DNA from 3 places in the Vibrio sp. TRT 29B02 genome. Region 2 is predicted to be linked to each of the others. Evidence: predicted binding sites of a transcription regulator. Region 2 holds the regulator's gene; each other region holds the start of a gene.
The links. Region 2 encodes PurR, which represses purine synthesis genes. Its sites were predicted from a motif close to TNANGNAAACGTTTNCNTNA; they were not measured.
Positions count from the first base shown of each region.

Region 1 (5,176 bases), on a different contig from region 2:
GCCGACAGGAATCATCCCAGCTTGAGATATGCCTTGTTTTAGCCTCGAAAAGTCAAGATCGCTTTCTACTTTCGCGATATTGATTACCACGGGCGCGTGAGCGAAGAAAGCAGGGGCTTGCTCGACCTTTTGTTGTAAGAAATGAATAGTTTTTTCCACATCGTTGTCAGAAAGGTGCAAAACTGACAAAGTGAAGCTACTGCCTTTTAGGTCTGGAGTATTTGACATCTTTTACGTACAACCTCTTAAGGGCGTTGCCTGAGACTAGGGTTGTCATGTTATATTCCTAGAATAAGCTCAGCAAGTTATCTTGTGCCCAATTGACCGTTTTGCTTAAAAAAATAGCGAAACATTGACGTTCCATGAATTAAAACGATAAAAGGCTTCCAATGCTTTGTGCAATATACAAAAGTTCTAAAAAAGAAGGTGCTTACTTATATATCCCTAAAAAGGATGATTTCTCACAAGTTCCTGACACATTAATGCAGATGTTTGGCAAACCTATTATGGTTATGGTGGTGAAGTTAGAGGGGCGTACGCTGGCTCAAGTAGACGTAGAGAAAGTGAAGCAGTCACTGAAAGATGACGGCTTTTTCCTTCAACTACCGCCACCACCGAAAAATTTACTCGATGAATATAAAGAGCAAAAACAAGCTCGTCAGCAGTCTGAAGAAGAATAAAATTATATTCGGACTGTTAGATTCTGTTGCTCAAGGAGGGCAATGTGAAAAAACTAATGTCAGTCGCTCTAGGGGTCACGCTCGCCTCATCGGTTTTTGCTAATGAAGTGAGCTTTGAGGAATACGTTGAAGGTTTAAAAGTTGAGGCTCGCCAAAACGGTATTTCTGAGGCGGTTATTGAGCAAGCGTTCGATAATGTCACCCACAAACCGCGTGCGGTGAAAGCCGATAAGAATCAGCCTGAGAAGAAGCTCACCCTAGATGAGTATATTCCACGCGCAGTGCCCGATTGGAAAGTAAAACAAGCTAAAGAGCTCTACAAAGAGCACTATGCTGAGCTGAGTCGCATTGGTGAAGAGTACGGCGTTCAGCCACGGTTTATCGTTGCACTATGGGGCGTAGAAAGTAACTTTGGTCGTTTTACGGGTAATTACCCTGTGATTGATGCGCTGTCGACGATGGCTTATGACGGTCGTCGTGAGGACTTTTTCCGTAAAGAGACCATGGCGGCGTTGCAAATCCTTGAGCAGGGTCATATTGCCGTTGAGGACTTTAAAGGTTCTTGGGCTGGCGCGATGGGGCAATGTCAGTTCATGCCAAGTTCGTTCCTATCTTTTGCCGCTGACGGTAATGGGGATGGCAAGAAGGACATTTGGAACACCGAAGCGGATGTGTTCGCTTCCGCCGCTAACTATTTAAGTCAGTCAGGTTGGAACGACACTTACACTTGGGGGCGTCAGGTAAAACTGCCAAAGGGTTTCGACATGAACCTAGAGGGACGTGTCGAGGGTAAAGAGAAAACCTTAGCGCAGTGGAATCAACTTGGTATCACACGTTACGATGGAAGCGCATTGCCACAAGTGAATGTCAATGCGTGGTTGACGGCACCAGACAATGCCAACGGCCGAGTCTATCTGGTTTACAACAACTACAATGTATTGATGAAGTGGAATCGCTCTTATTACTTTGCACTTGCTGTTAGTCATTTAGCGGACAGAATTACACTGTAGAGAATCAATTTGTTAGCAAAGGAGCTTATAGAGCTCCTTTTTCTTTTGGAGTTATTTCCAAATACGGCTTCCGAGCCTTTAAGGAGGTAAGGGCTGACGCCAAGCACCGACCCTTCAAACTTTCTCCAGTTCTACGCTATTTCTTCTTGGTATGGAACTGCTCACACGCCAGCATGGTGTTTTCGATTAGGCTTGCCACTGTCATTGGTCCCACACCACCAGGTACAGGTGTAATGAAGCTCGCTTTTTCTCTTGCTTTATCGTACTCGACGTCACCGACCAGTTTTCCTGATTCAAGACGGTTAATACCCACATCGACCACGATAGCACCCTCTTTGATCCAGTTACCTGGGATAAAGTTAGGTTTACCTACTGCGACTACAACCACATCAGCCTGGCGAACGTGGCTCTCAAGATCCTTAGTAAAGCGATGACACGTTGTTGTTGTACAACCTGCTAGCAACAACTCAAGAGTCATTGGACGGCCAACAATATTTGATGCACCTACGATAACGGCATGCTTACCACGTAGTTCGACATTGTAGCGGTCTAGTAGAGTAATGATCCCTTTTGGCGTACAAGAGCGAAGCTTAGGGATGCGTTGAGCTAGGCGACCAACGTTGTAAGGGTGGAAACCATCAACGTCTTTTTCTGGGTGGATGCGCTCTAGCACATGAGTGGCGTCGATACCCGCAGGAAGGGGTAATTGAACCAAAATACCATCTATCTGAGCATCTTCGTTAAGCTCATCAATCAACGCAAGCAGTTCTTGCTCGGTTGTGGTCGCTGGAAGGTCAAATGATTTGGAAACAAAACCGACTTCTTCACAAGCACGGCGTTTACTTCCGACATAAACCTGTGACGCAGGATCTTCACCAACGAGCACAACAGCAAGGCCTGGTGCACGAAGACCCGCCTCTTTACGAGCTTTAACACGTGCTGCAACTTCTGAACGAACAGTTTGTGAAATAAGAGTTCCATCGATATTTTGAGCTGTCATGACTTTCCTTAAGAAATGAATGGCGACGTATTTGCAGCGCATTGTCGCAAATTATTTGACGAACATCTATAAGCAAACGTTTGCTTTGTGGTGATTTTAATCAAATAAGAGTTCAGTGGCCTTTTTTTAGTCATTCAGATCAGAATGTTAAGAAAAGCTCTTGTTTTAACGCCTCGAACTCGTATAATCCTGTCCCTGTAGCGCGCCCTTAGCTCAGCTGGATAGAGCACGTCCCTTCTAAGGATGTGGTCGTAGGTTCGAATCCTACAGGGCGTGCCATTTATTCAGAAGCCCCGATAACTCGATGAGTTATCGGGGCTTTGTCGTTTCTGTGGTGCTGGTGGATCGTTACATACGCAACCTATATTCTGCGCTATTTCAACCGATTTAATATGCTCTCTGTACATAAGCTGTGCTTTTCGGTAGCATGTCGCTCCTCTGACGTTTCCGTCTTGGCCAAGTTCGAACCGAGTACCTACCTTTAGTGAACCATGCGCAGTATCCATACTAAAATTAAACCTGAATTTGAGCCGCTATTAGCAGAACTTGCTCTTCACGCTTTACTTCATTTGCGCACTAATCATACCGCAGTGTCTTTGGCGAGAAAGCCACGTTCCGATGTGAACGATATTCTTTCTGCTTGGCTTAACAAAGCTGCAAATAGCAAGAAATACAAACCCTTCAAGAAGAAAGTGCGCTCGTTAGTCAGCCATGCTCGCTCACAGCGCTTAGATATGGAAGGGATGCTTGGGAATTTACTCCCGCCGGTAGAAGGGGACGAGTTACCTCATCTCGACAGTTTTTTGCTGTTGGTTAACACCTTAGAGAGGGAGTTAAACACCACAGTGTTGGTTTCAAGTCCTCAAGAGGTGGATCTAAAACATAACCCGAAAGGCTGTTTGCTGTGTGTGCTTTCTACGGATCTCAACGCTCATTTCAACAATCGTAATCGCTTGGTTGCGGATATTTCTATGTTGTTTCGTGGGACTCACGGTGAAAAGCATGCCTTTATGCGTACGATTTATTCGTCATCCTTATTTGAGCATAAAGTCGAATTTGAAGATGGTGACTTTGTACGTATCTCTTTGAGCTTACAAAAATAAAAAAAGTGGCACATGGCCACTTTTTTATGATTTGCTTCATTACGCGAGTTTGAACTCTTGTAACTGCTCGTTGACTTCGTTCACCTCTTCTCGATAGCTCGCCACAATATCGTTCATTGTGTCAGCGAGATGCCCCGTAGTCTGAGCAATTTCAGTGAGAACATCGACATCCTGATCGACCGCTTCACTCGCTTTAGATTGTTCGACAGTTGAGTTAGCAATACTGGTGATATGTTGATTCACCGTCTCAATCAATGTTTCTAGCTGAGAGACGCTGTTGTTTACCTCAGACACGGAATTAAAGGTAGAGTCTGTGGCTTCACGGCTCTTATGCATGTTGCTCACTGCTGTTTGAGTGTTGTTGGTGATATTTCCAAGCAGTTGAGAAATATGCTCCGTCGCCTCTTTACTGCGCTGAGCAAGATCTCTGACTTCGGATGATACCACTGCAAACCCACGGCCGTGTTCACCTGCACGAGCCGCTTCAATCGCTGCGTTGAGTGCGAGTAAATTGGTTTGCTCCGAGATGCCATTAATAGTATCAACAATCTTGCTCACGCTTTGGGCATCTTGCTCAAGCTGAAGCATACAGCTTTGCGTTTGTTCAATCTGGCTAACCAACGCTTTTACAATATCGTACGAAGCTTGGCTCTGTTGTTGGCAAGTCAGGACTTTGTTGGTCATCTGCTCGGTCTCTTCAAGAGCACGCTCAGAGGATGCTGCAATTTCTAGACTCGACTGAGATAACTCGGTCATAGCGGTGGCAATGTTACTGCATTTATCCGCTGTCGCTCGGCTGCTGTCTCCTAAGTCGTCGGCGCCTTTCACCATTTGTGCCAGTCTTTCGTTACTGTGGCTATTGCTATCGGTGACTTGAAGCAGCAAGCTCTTGATACTTGAGACTAGTCCGTTAACACTGAACGATATTTGTGACAGTTCGTTTTTACCTTCGGAGTTGAGTACCACGCTTAAGTTGTTGGTTTCTGACATATGTGCCAATTCAGAGGTCAGTTCACCAACGCGGGATTTAAGGCTTGAAAGACTAATGACCAAACCACCGATAAGAATGATACTTAAACAGAGTGTCGATGCGATCATTACGCTCATCTGCCACATTGCAGCATCAGCCTGCTGAGTTACAATGGTGGTCATTTTTTCCACTAGGTTATTGCGGATTTGATTGACCAATTTAATGCGTTCAGTCGCCGCGCCAAACCATGCTAACGCCGATGGGCCTTGCAGATTGTCTAGGCTATTTTTTTGCGCCAAATACTGCTCTTGGATCTCTTCAACTTGTTTCCAAATCGGATTTTGCTTCGCGTCATTAAACAGGGTTAAGTATTCGCTAGGCATGGTTAACATTGCGGCTCTTTCACTGTACTT
Region 1 is NZ_JBNJOJ010000037.1:28,188-33,363, reverse strand. Features, by position in the region: gene minC (septum site-determining protein MinC) at 1-228, opposite strand, end outside; gene ACQEXT_RS18670 (YcgL domain-containing protein) at 390-680, shown strand; gene ACQEXT_RS18665 (lytic murein transglycosylase) at 725-1,690, shown strand; gene folD (bifunctional methylenetetrahydrofolate dehydrogenase/methenyltetrahydrofolate cyclohydrolase FolD) at 1,827-2,690, opposite strand; tRNA gene ACQEXT_RS18655 (tRNA-Arg) at 2,893-2,969, shown strand; gene ACQEXT_RS18650 (DUF2913 family protein) at 3,182-3,793, shown strand; gene ACQEXT_RS18645 (methyl-accepting chemotaxis protein) at 3,833-5,176, opposite strand, start outside.
Region 1: a site for PurR is predicted at 2,759-2,778, ahead of folD (bifunctional methylenetetrahydrofolate dehydrogenase/methenyltetrahydrofolate cyclohydrolase FolD). Genes of this name have one in related genera too.

Region 2 (5,176 bases):
CCCTGCTCATCATTGGCCTATTCGGGCTAATGTTGATCATGTTTACTCGAAAGCAGAAGACAGGTTGCTTTGTTGTTCTATTCTCTTTTATTGGCATTTTCCTGATCGCCTTCCAACCCGTTTCATCTCGTCTATTGATGCCACTAGAGCGCCAATATTCGGCGTTTTTCCCAGTCGATGAGCCCATCGATTATGTTATGGTTTTGGGCAGCGGCCACGTTGTCGACGATAAAATACCACCAACATCTGAGTTAAGCCGTTCTGGTTTGATGCGCCTCACAGAAGGTATTCGAATTTTACGCATCTACCCAGGCGCCAAGCTGATCTTATCTGGTTACGCCGCAGGTTCAGAAGTGAGTAATGCACGAATGATGGCCAAAGTCGCGCTCGCACTTGGTGTGTCTAAGTCCGACATCATTTTGCTTGAAACAGCAAAAGATACGTGGGAAGAAGCGCGACAAGCAGCAGCTTTTGTGACAAACAAAAAGCTGGTTGTGGTGACTTCAGCAAGCCATATGACGCGCGCACTGAATGAGTTCCACTCAGCAGGTTTAAAACCTTATGCCGCTCCAACTAACTACTTAGCGCATGAGAATGTAACCGAGTTCTGGGCCAAATATGCGCCAAAAGCGGTCTACCTCGAGCAAACTGAACGTTATTGGCACGAGACATTGGGTCGTATTTGGCAGACGCTTCGAGACTGGGCGTCAGACTATGAAGAGAAAGCTTTGCAGGCTTCAGAGAGCAACGTTTAGCAACTTGCTGTCATCACTGTAAAATAAAAACCGAGGCAAATGCCTCGGTTTTTTTAATTCATCTAGAGCGACTAGTCGCCTGCAAACATATAACCTTCGCCATGAACCGTCACAAAGATCTGAGGGTTCTTTGGATCGAATTCCATTTTCGCTCGCATACGTCTTATCAGCACATCAATGGTACGATCGTTCGGTGCGTCGACACGGTGGCTAATCATGTTGAGAATACGCTCACGGCTCAATACCTGATTAGGGTATGAAGAGAGTGCAACCAGCAATTCATACTCAGCTTTAGTGAGTTTTACTGGCTCTCCATTGCGACTTAATGCACGTCGTTGAACATCAAATGTCCATTCTCCAAAACGTACTACATTGTCGTCTTGCTGCGCTGCGTCTAGTGTTGCAGATGCGTTGCGGGCAGAAGAGATACGCCACAATAAGTTTTTAACTCGAACCAAAAGTTCGCGTAACTCAAACGGTTTGGTGACGTAATCATCTGCGCCCATTTCTAGGCCAACAATTTTATCGATGCTATCCGTGCGTCCTGTTACCAGGATAATTCCAATGTCAGATTGACTGCGAAGTTCGCGCGTTAGCATTAATCCATCTTCACCAGGAAGATTAATATCTAACATCACCAAATCAATCGCATTGTTTTGTAGCGTATGACGCATCTGCTCGCCGCTTTCAGCCTCACTCACGTTATAACCTTCGTTCTTAAAGTAACCAACGAGTTTGCTACGCGTGACTGCGTCATCTTCTACAACTAGTACATGATAGCTCATCTACACCACTTAATTTACATTGGGAATTGCTCTAAAATTGTATTCTATTCATAAATAGTAACATTTCTAGTAATTATCACTTTAAAACTAAGAAAGATGATTTTTTCTTGATTCAAGACAAAAGTCACCCACTCATTAACATTCATTCATAATTGATGGTAACTTATCACACAAGCCGTTATCCCTATTCATTTCTATTGGTTAAACTAGTAGATAGTTATTTTAGGAGTTGAACCTAATGCAAGAAATTAAAGCATTTAATGAGAAACGTGCCGAGATTTACTGGTGGCTATCAAGCCTGTTTGCCAATGAGCTTACTGAGGAAAATATCGCGCAGTATCATTCCGCTGAAATCCGCGCGTTTTTGACTGGTTTGGGTGAAAATGCCGCTTTAAAACCTGCAATTGACCGTGTCACTGATGCGCTCAATCGCTTGATGGATCGTGAAGATGCTCAATTGGAACTCGCCGCAGATTTCTGTGATCTATTTTTAAAGTCAGATAGAGACTCTGCCCTTCCTTATGCCTCTATGTACATTGGTCAATCGGGATTACTCAACGACACGCCAGCTAAAGAGATGGAAGAGCTCATGGCGAAACATGGGGTTGCAGTTGAAAAAGATCTAAACGAGCCAGCCGACCATCTTGCAATCGAACTCGACTTTCTTGGCAATCTTATTATTCGCTCAAATGAGTTGGAACAAGAACGTCATTTAGAAGATGCGTTAAAAGAGCAAGAAGCGTTTATTCAGCAACACCTATTGAGTTGGGTTCCGAAATTTTCAGCCAAGTGTCAGACACTCGATGACTTCGGCTTTTACTCTGCAATCGCCAGCCTTACTAGCGCTTTCTTAGAGCTAGATTGCAGCTATCTTGCAGGCGAGTAAAAAAACGCACATTGTGAGCTCAAACCTACAACTTTGACGTTTTTTGTTTGCTCTCTGAGAGTTTGCGGTCTAGAATCGTGACCGCAAACGATAAAAATGAACGATTCAAATACAAACCGCTAAATAAGGGCGGTTTTTGTGTTTCTGATACTTTCTGCCAGACTATTTTATTCTACACTTGAATATATTTGCTTGGCAGTCATCGACAGGACAAAACCTTATGGCCACTATTAAAGATGTTGCTCGCCTAGCCGGTGTTTCAACAACCACTGTGTCTCACGTAATTAATAAAACACGCTTTGTTGCTGAAGCTACTCAAGAAAAAGTAATGGAAGCGGTGAACGAGTTAAACTATGCGCCAAGTGCTGTTGCGCGTAGCTTGAAATGTAACACGACTCGTACAATCGGTATGTTGGTCACCCAATCAACAAACCTATTCTTTTCAGAAGTGATTGATGGCGTAGAAAGCTACTGCTACCGTCAGGGCTACACGCTTATCTTGTGTAATACTGGTGGCATCTACGAGAAACAACGCGACTACATCCGCATGTTGGCAGAGAAGCGCGTAGACGGCATCTTAGTCATGTGTTCAGACCTTACTGAAGAGCTGAGCGAAATGCTCGATCGCCATAAAGATATCCCTAAAGTCGTTATGGACTGGGGTCCTGAAAGCTCGCAAGCGGACAAGATCATTGATAACTCAGAAGAAGGCGGCTACCTAGCAACAAAATATCTGATCGAACGTGGTCATAAAGATATTGCCTGTCTAAGTGGTCACTTTGAAAAAGCCGCCTGTCAGGAGCGTATTCGTGGTTTCAAACGCGCGATGAGTGAAGCAGAACTTTCGGTGAATGAAGATTGGATTCTTGAAGGCAACTTCGAGTGTGATACCGCCGTACTCGCCGCAGACAAAATTGCAGCGATGGATAACAAGCCAAGTGCTGTGTTTTGTTTCAACGACACAATGGCATTGGGTTTGATGAGCCGTCTACAGCAAAAAGGCATTCGAATTCCTGAAGATATGTCAGTCATCGGCTATGACAATATTGAGCTGGCTGAGTACTTCTCTCCACCATTAACAACTGTCCACCAACCAAAACGTCGTGTTGGTAAAAACGCATTCGAAATCTTGCTTGAGCGGATCAAAGATAAAGAGCATGAGAAGCGTATTTTTGAAATGCACCCTGAGATTGTTGAACGAAATACCGTCCTTGATTTGAACAAATAGTTCAAATCGTTCGCTTAGCCGGTAGCACATTATTGGCTAAGCGGATAATTCACCTCTTTTTACTGAACCAAGATCACACTTATTCCATTTCGGCGTGATGTCCTACGCATATTTTATTTATGCTCTAAATGTTCGAACAATGCCACGAACAGGGCAAACCACTCCGAAAGGGTGGGACGCAAAGCCTCCGGCCTTAAACATGATATGTCTGGTAGCGGGGTTGCCGATGGTAAATATGCACTTGTCATACACGAATTACTAACGGTTGTATGACGCCTTACTTACAAAGTACCTGCATTATTTTGCTAATCTCTCGGACCTGAACTGGTGGCGTATAACTATACACCGAGAATAAACAGCATGGATAAACCAATACTAAAAGACTCAATGCGATTATTTGAGCAACTTGGCTACATCAAGTCTCGTTCAATGTTTGGTGGCTTTGGCATTTTTGCTGATGACACGATGTTCGCACTCGTGGTCAACGATAAACTTCACGTTCGTGCAGACGCAGAACTGGCTAAACAATTTAAATCTCAAGGACTCGAGCCTTACGTTTATAAAAAACGCGGATTTCCCGTTGTAACGAAATACTACGCCTTGTGTCATGACTGGAGTTCAGATACCAATAAAACCTTAGAACTCGCCAAGCTTGCACTTGATGCGGCAAACAACGAGAAGAAAACTCAATCGCAAGCGAAACCAAGTCGCCTCAAAGATTTACCGAACTTACGATTAGCTACTGAGCGTATGCTCAATAAAGCAGGTATCGAAAGTGTCGAAAACCTTGAAGAAACCGGCTCAGTTAACGCATTCAAAGCCATTCAGTCTACTCACTCTTCTGACGTTAACATCGAGCTACTTTGGGCATTAGAAGGTGCGATCAATGGCACTCACTGGTCCGTCATTCCTCAAAATCGACGCCAAGAGCTGCTCAACGAGCTTAGCCATCACTAACAGATAAGTTATCGAATCAATAAAGAGTCAGCCTTAGTGCTGACTTTTTTCTTATTTGTGAAATTTACTGCTTGCTTTCCCTTTCTAGTCTATTAACACTTTAATTTCGCTAGCTTTGATGTTTGATGGAGATGTTGTATGAGTAAAAAACTGATTTTGGGCGTTGTGTTCATCCTTGTTGTTGTATTGCTAGCCCTTAATTTTGGACAGTATCTCACTCTGGAAAACGCTAAAGCTCAGCAAGCCGAGCTCGCTCTATTTATCGCAGATAACTTCGTTGTCGCGGCCGCTAGCTATTTCTTGGCCTATGTCACCATCACCGCCTTTTCTGTTCCGGGTGCTGCTGTGGTCACACTATTGGGAGCTGCCCTATTCGGTTTTTGGACAAGCTTAGTCCTTGTCTCTTTTGCCAGTACCATTGGCGCAACTCTGGCTTTTTTAAGCAGCCGCTATCTTCTTAGAGACTGGGTTCAAACGAAGTTTGGTGACAAGTTGTCATCAATCAACCAAGGCGTTGAACGTGACGGATCATTTTATCTATTCTCGTTACGTCTAATTCCTGTTT
Region 2 is NZ_JBNJOJ010000008.1:105,789-110,964, forward strand. Features, by position in the region: gene elyC (envelope biogenesis factor ElyC) at 1-755, shown strand, start outside; gene torR (two-component system response regulator TorR) at 827-1,540, opposite strand; gene torD (molecular chaperone TorD) at 1,779-2,426, shown strand; gene purR (HTH-type transcriptional repressor PurR) at 2,647-3,654, shown strand; cyclic di-GMP riboswitch class I at 3,797-3,882, shown strand; gene ACQEXT_RS07035 (TfoX/Sxy family DNA transformation protein) at 4,015-4,611, shown strand; gene ACQEXT_RS07040 (TVP38/TMEM64 family protein) at 4,750-5,176, shown strand, end outside.

Region 3 (5,176 bases), on a different contig from region 2:
TTGGTCTCCGACGCCTGTCTCTTACCACTATTACGCTTAGACGAAGCAAGCGAGTTGGCACGACTAGCAGCGCCAGTTCTCCACAGCAGAACCTTACAACCTGTCGCTCAAAGCTCGATGGATTTGCACCTTCGCTGTAGCTATCAGCCAGAGTCGGGGTCAACTCGTATTGAACGTGTATTGGCATCAGGAAGAGGGGCTAAAATCATTTCATCTCTCGATGAAGTGCTATTGATCGAACTTTACTTCTCTTCTCGACATGATTTCCAACGTATTGAAAATGAGGTACTTGCTAGCCTCAAACGTGCCCAGCTTGAACCTCTTACCTACGAGGTTCAACCAGACCAACACTCTATACGCTTAGCGTATACCAGCGAAATTGTTGGCGGTGCTTTAGAGCATTTACAAGACGCAGCGTTTGAAGCGGAAATCAAACTAAAAGAAGGTTACTCGATGGTCGCCGCCGTTGGTGCCGGTGTGACAAAGAATGCCAACCATTGTTATGGTTTCTACCAACAGCTAAAGAACTCGCCAGTTGAGTTTATCTCTGAATCCTTATCAGGCCTTAGCCTTGTTGCAGTGCTACGTAAGGCAAACACTAAACTACTGGTCAAATCGATTCACAGTCAGCTTTTCCAAGCGCAAAAACGAGTCGCTATTGCACTGTGTGGCAAAGGCAATATCGGCTCCAGTTGGCTGGCACTATTCTCCGAACAGAAAACTGAGCTAGAAAAACGCCATGGAATGAACTTTGAGTTAGTTGCTGCTATCGATAGCCAGACTTATTGGTTTAACCCAAATGGCATTGATGCAGCCCAAGTCGCAACTCATTTTGATGAAGAAGCGATCAGTCACGAGGGCAGTGATTGGATTAAGGTGCTCGGTTCCATTCAAGGCTATGATGACCTTGTCATCTTAGATGTCACCGCAAGTAAGACGCTAGCAGAACGCTACTTAGAGATCGCAGAGCAAGGGATGCATTTGATCTCTGCAAATAAGGTAGCAGGGTCCGCTTCCAGCGAATACTACCATCAAGTACAAGAGGCATTTGCCAAGATCAACCGTCACTGGCTTTACAATGCTACCGTTGGTGCAGGATTACCGATCAATCACACCGTTAGAGACTTACGTGAAAGTGGTGACGACATCCTTGCGCTGTCTGGCATTTTTTCAGGCACGCTCTCTTGGCTTTTCCAACAGTACGATGGCAGCGTACCATTTGCAGAGCTCGTCGATCTGGCATGGCAGCAAGGATTAACTGAACCCGATCCTCGCCACGATCTCGATGGCTCAGACGTCATGCGCAAACTGGTTATTCTTGCGCGTGAATCAGGGCTTGTCATTGAGCCAGAATCAGTAAAAGTCGAAAGTCTCGTGCCTCTAGAGCTCACAGGTCTAACTATCGATGAGTTTTTTGATCAAAGCCAGTTACTCAGTGAACTGCTGGCTGAACGTCTTAAAAAGGCACAAAGAGAAGATAAAGTACTGCGCTATGTTGCTCGACTTGAGAAAAACGGCACTGCAACCGTCGGCGTTGAGGCACTCAACAAAGAGCATGCGTTAGCTAATCTACTCCCTTGTGACAACATCTTCGCCATTGAAAGTAAATGGTATAAAGACAACCCATTGGTAATACGTGGACCAGGAGCAGGCCGAGAGGTCACCGCTGGCGCAATTCAATCCGACCTAAATCTACTATCCAGTTTACTTTAACCTCTAGGGCGCTAAATGATTTAGCGCCCTTGCTCTATCTCAAATAGCAAACAAAATCATGGGTTGCCAATCAACTTGAAACCCGCTCATAATCAACTTGAGAAAAATTCATAATTACAGAGTTGACATTAAATCGTATTCAATTCATTCTGTAGACATATAGACGTCTAAACGTCGATTGGGAATTATGAGTTTTTTGGCATGGATGGCCATTGGGAGAGAGTAAGATGGGATACACACACGCTAGTCATATCGACGCCTTAAATCAGAATGTCGCTGAGCTTTCTGACAACATCAATGTTTCATTTGAATTTTTTCCACCTAGCAGTGAAAAAATGGAAGAAACACTGTGGAATTCTGTACACCGTCTAAAAAATCTTAAGCCAAAATTTGTCTCTGTGACTTACGGTGCAAACTCAGGTGAACGCGATAGAACTCACTCCATCATTAAAGAGATTAAGGCAGAAACTGGCTTAGTCGCAGCTCCACACCTAACGTGTATTGACGCCTCTCGCGAAGAACTGATCCAAATTGCAGATGACTACTGGGCGAACGGCATTCACAACATCGTGGCCCTTCGTGGTGACATCCCACCGGGTGGTGGTAAACCTGAAATGTATGCTTCTGATTTAGTCGAGTTGTTAAAAGCTCGCCATGACTTCGACATTTCAGTCGCGGCATTCCCAGAAGTACACCCTGAAGCAAAGAGTGCTCAGGCGGATCTTCTCAACCTAAAACGCAAAGTTGATGCTGGTGCGAACCGCGCTATTACGCAATTCTTTTTTGATGTTGAGAGCTACCTGCGTTTTCGTGACCGCTGTGTGGCAGCGGGTATCGACGTAGAGATTGTACCGGGCATTTTACCTGTTTCCAACTTCAAGCAAGCTTCTCGCTTTGCAGCACAGAATGCAGTGAAAGTGCCTGGTTGGATGAAAAAGCAGTTTGAAGGGCTAGATGATGACCCAACAACTCGCCAGCTTGTCGGCGCCAGCCACGCAATTGATATGGTTCGAATCCTAAGTCGTGAAGGCGTTAAAGATTTCCACTTCTACACGCTAAATCGTGCAGAAATGACGTATGCACTGTGCCATACACTTGGCGTACGTCCTCAAGGCTAACCAGAGCCAAACTCTCATTCCCATGGCCGATAACCTTATCGGCCTTTATTTTTTCGCTCGATACAAAAAAGGCTGAACATCAAGTCCAGCCTGCTACGAAAAATATAGGTTCTATCCTATTACTCTACATCGTCCATTTTACCAAGTAGGTTGCGGATGCGCTCCTGCCACGCTGAATGCTCTTGCTGCATTTGCTGCGCTTTGTGTTCTAGCTCTTCACGACTGCTACGTAGTTCGTTTGCTTCTGTCGCAAGTTTCTCTTTCTCTTCTTTAAGCTCTTCTACTTCCATTTGCAGAAGGGCAATAGTATCAACTGCAGTTTGGATTTTTGCTTCTAGCTGTTCTAATACTTCAAAAGACATCTTGGCCTACCTATTTGTTATTCGGGGAAAGGTTTTGGTCATCGATGATCCAAACCCGTTTTGTTCCATTCTACTCAGCCGAGCGCTGATAGACACGCCCTATCTTGGATATTTTTCATCATTCGCTTAAAAAAACAGCGCAAATTGACAATAGCTTTACATCTGAGTCAAAAGCGACGAAATGTGCTCTATTTAAGCGACTAAATTGATCCTGTTCAATGACCTTATAGGCAAAAAAGCAAACGTTTCCTTTTTGATATGGTAAAATCCTGCCGTTTTTGTTTTTTCTCTTTATCCTTTACTTGGAGTCATCATGAAACGCGATTTAGCAATGGCATTTTCTCGAGTTACCGAGGGTGCAGCACTGGCAGGCTACAAATGGCTTGGCCGTGGCGATAAGAATGCAGCCGACGGTGCCGCTGTAGAAGTAATGCGTAGCTTACTCAACAAAACTGAGATCAGTGGCGAAATCGTTATCGGCGAAGGCGAGATCGATGATGCTCCTATGCTCTACATCGGTGAAAATGTCGGCCTAGGTGGCGACGAAGTCGATATCGCGGTAGACCCTATCGAAGGCACTCGCATGACGGCGATGGGCCAATCTAACGCATTAGCGGTACTCGCTGCTGGCGAAAAGGGAAGCTTTTTAAAAGCACCTGATATGTATATGGAAAAGCTCGTTGTAGGTCCAGGCGCAAAAGGTTGCATCGACTTACACAAGCCACTAAAAGAAAACCTAGAGAACGTCGCACAAGCGCTTGGTAAAAGCCTAGATACTCTAGTTGTAATTACGCTAGCTAAGCCTCGTCACGATGGCGTTATCGATGAAATGCAGGCAATGGGTGTGCGTGTATTTGCCGTCCCTGATGGTGATGTGGCAGCATCGATTCTTACATGTATGCCAGACAGTGAAGTAGACGTCATGTACTGCATTGGTGGTGCACCTGAAGGGGTAGTATCTGCCGCAGTGATCCGTGCACTAGACGGCGACATGCATGGTCGTCTACTGCCTCGCCATGAAGTGAAAGGGGATACAGAAGAAAACCGCATTTATGGCGCAGCAGAGCTTAAACGCTGTGAAGAAATGGGCGTCGAGGCGAATGTAGTACTCACTATGGAAGATATGGCTCGCAGCGACAATGTCGTGTTCTCAGCAACTGGTATCACTAAAGGTGATCTTCTAGAAGGCATTACACGCCAAGGTAATATCGCGACAACGGAGACGCTATTAATCCGTGGCCGCTGTCGTACTATCCGTCGAATTAAATCTATCCACTATCTAGAACGCAAAGATGCTGAAGTGAGAGATATTATTCTTTAAGCGAGAAGCGAGAAGCGAGAAAAGATCGGAGGGTTGGCGTGAAAGCGTCAACCCTTTTTGTTTGGAGCGAATAACTAGAATATTAGTGCCATCTCAAAGCGCGTAATCCACAGCCCGTACCCGATTTCCACACCTGAAGCACTCCTGCTCCCTAATACACAAAAAGCCCGTGGCGTAAGCGACGGGCTTTTAAAACAACCAAAGCCTAGCGTCAGGCTCGGCTATGTGAATAAGAGATGGACGGTCGGGACGGCAAGCCATCGACATGCCTTGGTCGATGAGAAACATACTCGGATAAAAACAAAAAGACCCCAGCATTTCTGCTGGGGTCTGGAATAAGTGGCGGAGCGGACGGGACTCGAACCCGCGACCCCCGGCGTGACAGGCCGGTATTCTAACCAACTGAACTACCGCTCCGCACTGGTTAGACTCTTGAGTCTAAGTTTTTGCCTTTAGATTTTTCTAAAATCTAAAAACGAAATGTAAGCCTGGCGATGTCCTACTCTCACATGGGGAAGCCCCACACTACCATCGGCGCTAATTCGTTTCACTTCTGAGTTCGGAATGGAAATCAGGTGGGTCCAAATCGCTATGGTCGCCAAGCAAATTCTTTAATCTGGAAAGCTGTCAGTTCTTACACATTCAATGTTCTTACATTGAGT
Region 3 is NZ_JBNJOJ010000026.1:64,380-69,555, forward strand. Features, by position in the region: gene ACQEXT_RS15765 (bifunctional aspartate kinase/homoserine dehydrogenase II) at 1-1,713, shown strand, start outside; gene metF (methylenetetrahydrofolate reductase) at 1,941-2,831, shown strand; gene zapB (cell division protein ZapB) at 2,951-3,193, opposite strand; gene glpX (class II fructose-bisphosphatase) at 3,507-4,514, shown strand; tRNA gene ACQEXT_RS15785 (tRNA-Asp) at 4,855-4,931, opposite strand; rRNA gene rrf (5S ribosomal RNA) at 5,001-5,117, opposite strand.
Region 3: a site for PurR is predicted at 3,428-3,447, ahead of glpX (class II fructose-bisphosphatase). Genes of this name have one in related genera too.